One region of the Streptomyces sp. NPDC027962 genome, then DNA from elsewhere that is predicted to be linked to it. Evidence: riboswitches for the same ligand, from Rfam matches in the RefSeq annotation. Region 1 holds a riboswitch; each other region holds the start of a gene.
What was found. A riboswitch is a leader RNA that binds a small molecule or an ion and turns the genes downstream of it on or off. The one in region 1 is predicted to bind cyclic di-AMP.
Positions count from the first base shown of each region.

Region 2: linked by a shared signal. The riboswitch ahead of ACZ4SA_RS24510 (LysM peptidoglycan-binding domain-containing protein) and the one ahead of ACZ4SA_RS16580 (C40 family peptidase) in region 1 are both predicted to bind cyclic di-AMP.
Region 3: linked by a shared signal. The riboswitch ahead of ACZ4SA_RS18335 (C40 family peptidase) and the one ahead of ACZ4SA_RS16580 (C40 family peptidase) in region 1 are both predicted to bind cyclic di-AMP.

Region 1 covers NZ_JBVHTA010000015.1:81,051-83,242, forward strand. Annotated here, with positions in the region: gene pcrA (DNA helicase PcrA) at 1-888, opposite strand, end outside; cyclic di-AMP (ydaO/yuaA leader) riboswitch at 1,152-1,314, shown strand; gene ACZ4SA_RS16580 (C40 family peptidase) at 1,317-2,192, shown strand, end outside.
Region 2 covers NZ_JBVHTA010000028.1:85,591-87,782, forward strand. Annotated here, with positions in the region: gene ACZ4SA_RS24510 (LysM peptidoglycan-binding domain-containing protein) at 186-992, opposite strand; cyclic di-AMP (ydaO/yuaA leader) riboswitch at 995-1,155, opposite strand; gene ACZ4SA_RS24515 (glutamate-cysteine ligase family protein) at 1,553-2,192, opposite strand, start outside.
Region 3 covers NZ_JBVHTA010000017.1:137,286-139,477, reverse strand. Annotated here, with positions in the region: gene ACZ4SA_RS18340 (ATP-binding protein) at 1-222, shown strand, start outside; gene ACZ4SA_RS18335 (C40 family peptidase) at 401-877, opposite strand; cyclic di-AMP (ydaO/yuaA leader) riboswitch at 881-1,036, opposite strand; gene ACZ4SA_RS18330 (hypothetical protein) at 1,382-1,690, opposite strand; gene ACZ4SA_RS18325 (ATP-dependent Clp protease proteolytic subunit) at 1,698-2,192, opposite strand, start outside.

The sequences.
Region 1 (2,192 bases):
GTTGGTGTCCTGGTACTCGTCGACGAGGACGTGCCGGAAGCGCCGCTGGTAGTGCTCGGCGACATCCGGGAACGCCTGAAGCAGGTGGACCGTGGTCATGATGATGTCGTCGAAGTCCAGGGCATTGGCTTCGCGCAGCCGCGCCTGGTACATCCGGTACGCCTCTGCGAGCGTCTTCTCGAATCCTCCCCCAGAGCCTTCGGCCTGGGAGGTACCACCAACCACCTGGTCGGCGAAGGTCTCCTCGTCGATCAGCTCGTTCTTCAGGTTCGAGATCTTGGCACTGAAGGACTTCGGCGGGAACTTCTTCGGGTCGAGGTCCAGATCGCGGCAGACCAGCGACATCAACCGCTTGGAGTCCGCCGCGTCGTAGATCGAGAACGACGACGTGAAGCCCAGCTTCTTCGACTCGCGGCGCAGGATCCGGACGCAGGCGCTGTGGAAGGTCAGGACCCACATCGCATTGGCACGCGGGCCGACCAGCTGCTCGACGCGCTCCTTCATCTCGCCGGCGGCCTTGTTGGTGAAGGTGATCGCCAGTATCTGGCCGGGGTGGACATGCCGCGTGCCCAGCAGATGCGCGATGCGATGGGTGAGGACCCGGGTCTTGCCGGAGCCGGCACCGGCCACGATGAGCAGCGGTGACCCTGTGTGCACGACGGCCGCACGCTGCTGTTCGTTCAGCCCCTCGAGCAGGGCGGCGGGGTCCACGACAGGGCGCGGGGCGCCGTCGCGGTAGTACCCGTCGCGGGCCGGAGGCACGTCGAACGCGCCCTGGAAGAGGTCGTCCGGAAGCTGCTCCGGAGCCGATTCCTCGGGCGGCGGCGGTTGCTCGTCCCCGTCGGGCTGGAGGTCCGCCAGGAAGCTGTCGTCAAAGAGGCTGCTCATCGCTTAACGAGTCTAGGCGGCCGGACCGACAGCACGTGGCCGCATCGGGACACGAGCAGGACACGAGCAGGGGCACGAGCGGGACACGGTACGTGACGGGACGCATCCGCCCTGCCATCGGCACCCCGGCCGGCGGCCACCCGCCGAAAAAGGTCACGAAAATGTATCGGACATATCGAACATCAACCTTCACAGCACACACACGAGTTGGCTAGCGTGCTCGACCAGGCGGCCCGTACCCCTCCTGGCGAACCACGCCGAACGGGCAGCCTGCGCCGAATCCGGGCTCCTGCCAAAGGAGTTCGGAACCGGGGACCCACCATGCACAACCGGGGTGAATCGGACCGCGCACCACTCGGTCCGTAGGGCGTCTTCCGCTCCGCCCGAACCCGACAGCTAACCCGGTAGGCGGTCCACGGAAGAAGGAGATGCCGGCCTTGGCGTCGCATCGCAAGCCCCGCAGCCGAACCGCAAAGACCTCCCCCGCCGTCGGCTTCACGACGGCAGCACTCGCCGGTGTGACTCTGCTCTCCACGCAGAGCGCGACCGCCGCACCCTCCGATCCGAAGCCCAGCATCGAAGAGGTGCAGAAGAAGGTCGACGACCTGTACCGGCAGGCGGGCAGCGCCACCCAGGAGTTCAACAAGGCCAAGGAAGCCACGGCGGAGAAACGCGCCGAGGTGGACCAGTTGCTCGACGACGCGGCCAAGCGCACCGAGAAGCTGAACGAGTCCCGCCGCGCCCTCGGCAACTACGCGGCCGCCCAGTACCGGACCGGCGCAGTCACGCCCACCGCCGCGCTGATGTTCGCGGACAGCCCGCAGGCGTACTTCGACCAGACGCAGCTGATGGACCGGATGACGGACCAGCAGCGCAGGGCCGTCACCGAATACGAGACCGAGCGGGCGGCGGCTGCCGAGCAGCGCGCGGAGGCGACGAAGCGCCTCGAGTCCCTCACGGACTCCCAGGAGTCCCTGCGCACCAGCAAGAAGACCGTGCAGACCAAGCTCGCCGAGGCGCGCACGCTGTTGTCGAAGCTGACGGCCGAGGAGAAGGCACGGCTCGCCGCGATCGAGCGGAAGAAGGAAGAGGAGGCGCGCCGCAAGGCCGAGGCGAAGGCCAAGGCGGAGGCGGCCGCCCGCGCCGAAGCGGAGGCGGAGGCAGAGCGACAGCGACAGGAGAGCGAGACCACCCCCGACCGTGACACCGGTACCGGTACCGGCACGGACGACGGCACGTATGCGGCCAAGGCCGACAAGGTCCTCGCGTTCGCCCGCAACCAGATCGGCAAGCCGTACGTCTGG
Region 2 (2,192 bases), on a different contig from region 1:
CACAGGCTGGTAGATCGCTGCGGCCTCCAGCCGTGACCACCGACACGGAGTGCCTGACGCTCACTCAGAACCTGCGCGGCTGAGGACCGGGCACGGCCAACGGGCCGGAGACCGGGGGCGCCGCCGGACGCCCCGGGCTCCGGCCCGGTGAAGTGTTGCGGCCTGCCGGCCGTGCAACGGTCCCGTCAGTAGGGGCCGTTCACGTTGTCGATCGAGCCGTAGCGGTCGGCGGCGTAGTTGCACGCGGCCGTGATGTTGGCGACCGGGTCGTACAGGTCGTTGGCCGTGCCGGGGACGTGGTACGCGTCGAAGGTCGGCTGGATGACCTGCAGCAGGCCCTTCGAGGGCGTGCCGTTGATGGCGTTGATGTCCCAGTTGTTGATGGCTCGCGGGTTGCCGGAGGACTCACGCATGATGTTGCGGTGAATTCCCTCGTAGGTTCCCGGAATTCCGTGCCGGGCCATGACGGCCAGCGATTCCTTGATCCAGCCGTCGAGGTTGTTCGCGTAGGTGGCGGGTTTGGCGGCGGGGGCCGTCTTCCGCTCCGAGCGGTCCGCACGGTCGGTCGCGGCGGCCCGGTCGGCCTTCTTGGGCGCGGCCTTTTCCTTGGCCGGGGACTTTGCGCCGATCGTGAGCTCGAGACCGGGGTGAATCAGTGCCGGATCGTGACCGATGGCTCTCCGGTTGTCATTGAAGAGCTCCTTCCAGCCGCCGCTCAGGGAATACTTGGTGGCGATCTTGGAAAGGGAGTCACCCGCGACCACGGAATAGGTGACGACCTTGGACTTCTGTGCGGCGACCTGCGCGGCAGCGGCCACGGTGACCGGCGCGACAGCCTTCTCCGCGGCCACGGGCAGCGCGGCCGGCGCTGCCTGCGCAGTGGTGGTGACCATGAGGGGGAGGGCGAGTGCGGCACCGCCCGTGCCCGCTGCGACGAATCCGCGGGTAAGTGAACGGGACTTGGGACGACGGTGCTTACCCTTTGCGGGCATGGCGAATTCCTCTCCGTCGCCTGCGAGGTGAGCTGTCGGGTTCGGGCTGGAGATGCCCGGTCGCATCTGATGGCGACTTCACCCCGAGCCGTTCCGGGATTCCGGATCGGCGGCTTACCTGGTTCCCCCGCTCCTGCCGTACGTGAGTGGGTGCGGTTTAACCGGACGGCGGCAGGATTCGGCGGTCCGTCCGGATTGACGGTGACGTTAAGCGAGAGGATCCCGGCGAAACAAGTCCTGAATTCCACATCACAAAGCGGACGTCTCCCCCCGACGGGCAATTCATATTGTCAGTGCCGCGTCAAAAGGCTCAAATTCCGCCCAGGCAACGGGAACTGGCCCGTGCGGCGGTATCCGCACAGAGCGGACCAGGTGACCGACATCACGAGGGATCGGGGCAACCTCCAGGGTTGCCCCATAACCCCCAAAGAGCTTCAACTCACAGGAATGCATGGCAATTCGACTTACAAACTTAATGCGGGAAAAAACCTCTATACCGGACATAGAGGAGCATTGCCGGGCAGGTCGCCTCCGTCCCCCACAGCACGAGCGGGGAACACTCAGTCCACGGGCCAGGTGTGCGCCGGCGCGTTCAGGTGCATGTAGGCGATGTACTGCTGCGTCATCAGCCGAAGCGCCTCGTGGTGGTCGACGCGGCTCGTGGCGTCTATGTGGTGGTACATCTCCGCCTGCCACACCGCGCCGTTGCGCCCGGTGACGCAGCGCTGCTCGATGATCCCCAGCAGCGGCTCCCGCCACGCCGCGTCCATGCCGGAGAGCTCGAGACCGCGATGGGCCATGGGCAGCAGACGCCTCAGTACGAGCTCGGCCACCGGCACCTCGCCCATGCCCGGCCAGTACAGGTCCGCGTCGATGCCGTGCCGCGCCGCGGCGTGCAGATTGTCCTCGGCGGCCTGGAACGACATCCGGGACCAGATCGGCCGCTCCTCGTCGACCAGGGCGCGGGTCAGCCCGTAGTAGAAGGCGCCGTTCGCGAGAGTGTCGGCGACGGTCGGGCCGGCAGGCAGGACCCGGTTCTCGACGCGCAGATGCGGTCGGCCGTGGGAGACGGCGTAGACGGGGCGGTTCCACCGGTAGATGGTGCCGTTGTGCAGGGTCAGTTCGGCCAGCTCCGGTGTGTCCCCGCCATCGAGCGTCCCGCGCGGATCCTCCTCGTCGCACAGGGGCAGCAGGGCGGGG
Region 3 (2,192 bases), on a different contig from region 1:
CGGCTGGAGCGTGACGAGCAGTTGTGCATCGGCGTGACCGACAGCCATCCGCGCTGGCCGCAGCGGCTGCCGGCAGCGGTCCGCCAGGACAACGGTCGCGGAATGGTGATCATCCGTACGCTCACCGCGGAGTGCGGCGGTCGGCTGTCCGTCTCACCCACCCAGGAGGGCGGCAAGACGGTCTGGATCGCGCTGCCGTGGTCCGTGCCCGTGCAGAACTGACCCACTGTGCTCGCCGTCGGCATCGCCGGCGCAGGGCGGCCCGTGTTCGCCCGGCCGGCGCACCGCCCGTCGCCGTCGAAGACGTCACGGGGGGCGCCACCGGGCTCGGGGTCGCCCTGCTGGTCCGGTCCCTGTGACAGGGTGACCGGGGCACGTACGCAGGGGAACTGTCGGGGCGTCAGCGCACGCGGCCGTACTTGACGCTCCTCGTCCAGATCTTGGCGAGCTTGACCACGTCGCCCGTCTTGGGTGAGTGCCAGATCTTGCCGTGGCCGGCGTAGATGCCCACGTGGTACACGAAACCTCCGGAGTGGAAGAACACCAGGTCACCGCGTTGCCGGTTGGCGGCGGAGATATGTCGCGTCCGGTTGTACTGCTGCTGGGCGGTCCGGGGCAGTCTCTTCCCCGCTCTTTTGTACGAGTAGAGCGTGAGCCCGGAGCAGTCGAAGCGGGCCGGGCCCGTGGCGCCGTAGCGGTAGGGCGATCCCTGCTTCGAGGCAGCCACTTTGAGTGCTTTGCTCGCGTGGCTGCTGATCGCTCGCCCCTCTGCGGAGCTGCTGGGGGCCAGGAGTGAGCCGCCGACGGCGGCGATGGTCAGTGCCGACACGGCGCCCGCACGCGAGAAGAGGAGCGGGAGATGAATCTGCGCAGTCATGCGCAACCCTTCGTCAGCCGCCTGTGAAGGATGACCTGTCGGGTTCGGACCGGCGAAGACGCCCGGCCGCCGAAGCGGCTTCACCCCAAGACGTGTCCGGGATCGCCGGTCACGCCGTACTGCTCGGGTCCTCCACTCCTGCCGATGCACTTCCGTCGACCAGTCGTCCGGTGCGGCGGCAGGACTCAGCGTCCGCCCGGACCGCCCCGTCAAGGTGGCGGGGGCTTGTCGTCCCACGGATCGTTACCCACCCATGTCCGATTTCCGAGTTGAAACGGCTTTTGTGAAGCTGATCACGACTGGCCCTTTCGGGTGGACAGGAGTGTGAACACCGTTCTCGCATGACGCGGACGCATGGTCGTACCAGCGGTGAAGCCGTCGATTGGGCCAGATCGGTGATCGCGCCGCGCAAGTCCTGCGACACGCAACAACTTCGTTGAAGCTCCACCGAACGGGGTACGAATGCCGTTACCCCGTTGGCGGTTGACAGCAGCGGAACGACCGTCAACTCGTGGAAACGGGCGGCATGGTCACGCGCCTCGCCCTGCGCTCCCCGTCCAGAACGCGAAGCGCCTCGGCGAGCGTGTGCGTGTACACCTCACTCTCGCCGCGCACATGCATGAGCGTCAGGGCGTCCTTCAGTGCGGCGGCCCGCCCCACCAGGGCTTGAGCCGCGCGCAGTGCGCCGTAGGTGTGGGTGGAGCGGGCGGGGTTGATCCGGCCGACCATGTCGACGACTTCGAGATACGCGTCGACGAATTCGGCCTCGGCGCGGGTCAAAGCAGGCAGCGGCGGCAGTTCCGGCGGCAGCATCGCGCGTTCACTTCGCGCCGGACGGTGTGATAGAGGCAGAGGTCTTGCGGCTCGTGATGACATGGTCGATCAGGCCGTACTCCTTGGCCGCCGTCGCGTCGAAGATTCTGTCCCGCTCCAGGTCGGCGGCGATGCGGTCGGCGTCCTGGCCGGTGTGGCGGACCAGCGTCCCGGCGAGTTGCGCACGCAGCCGCAACAACTCGGCAGCATGAATCTCCAGATCGGAGGGCTGCCCCCGCAACGGCTCCTCGAAGGCAGGCTGCTGGACCACGATCCGCGCGCCGGGCAGCGCCATGCGCTTGCCCGGCGCGCCGGCGGCGAGCAGCGCGGCCGCGGTCGAGGCGGCCTGGCCGAGGCACGTGGTGGCCACGTCGCAGGTGACGACCTGCATCGTGTCGTAGATGGCGGACATGGCGTGGAGGGATCCGCCGGGGGAGTTGATGTACAGGGAAATGTCCTGGTCGGGGGCGGCGTACTCGAGGTGCAGGAACTGGGCGATGGC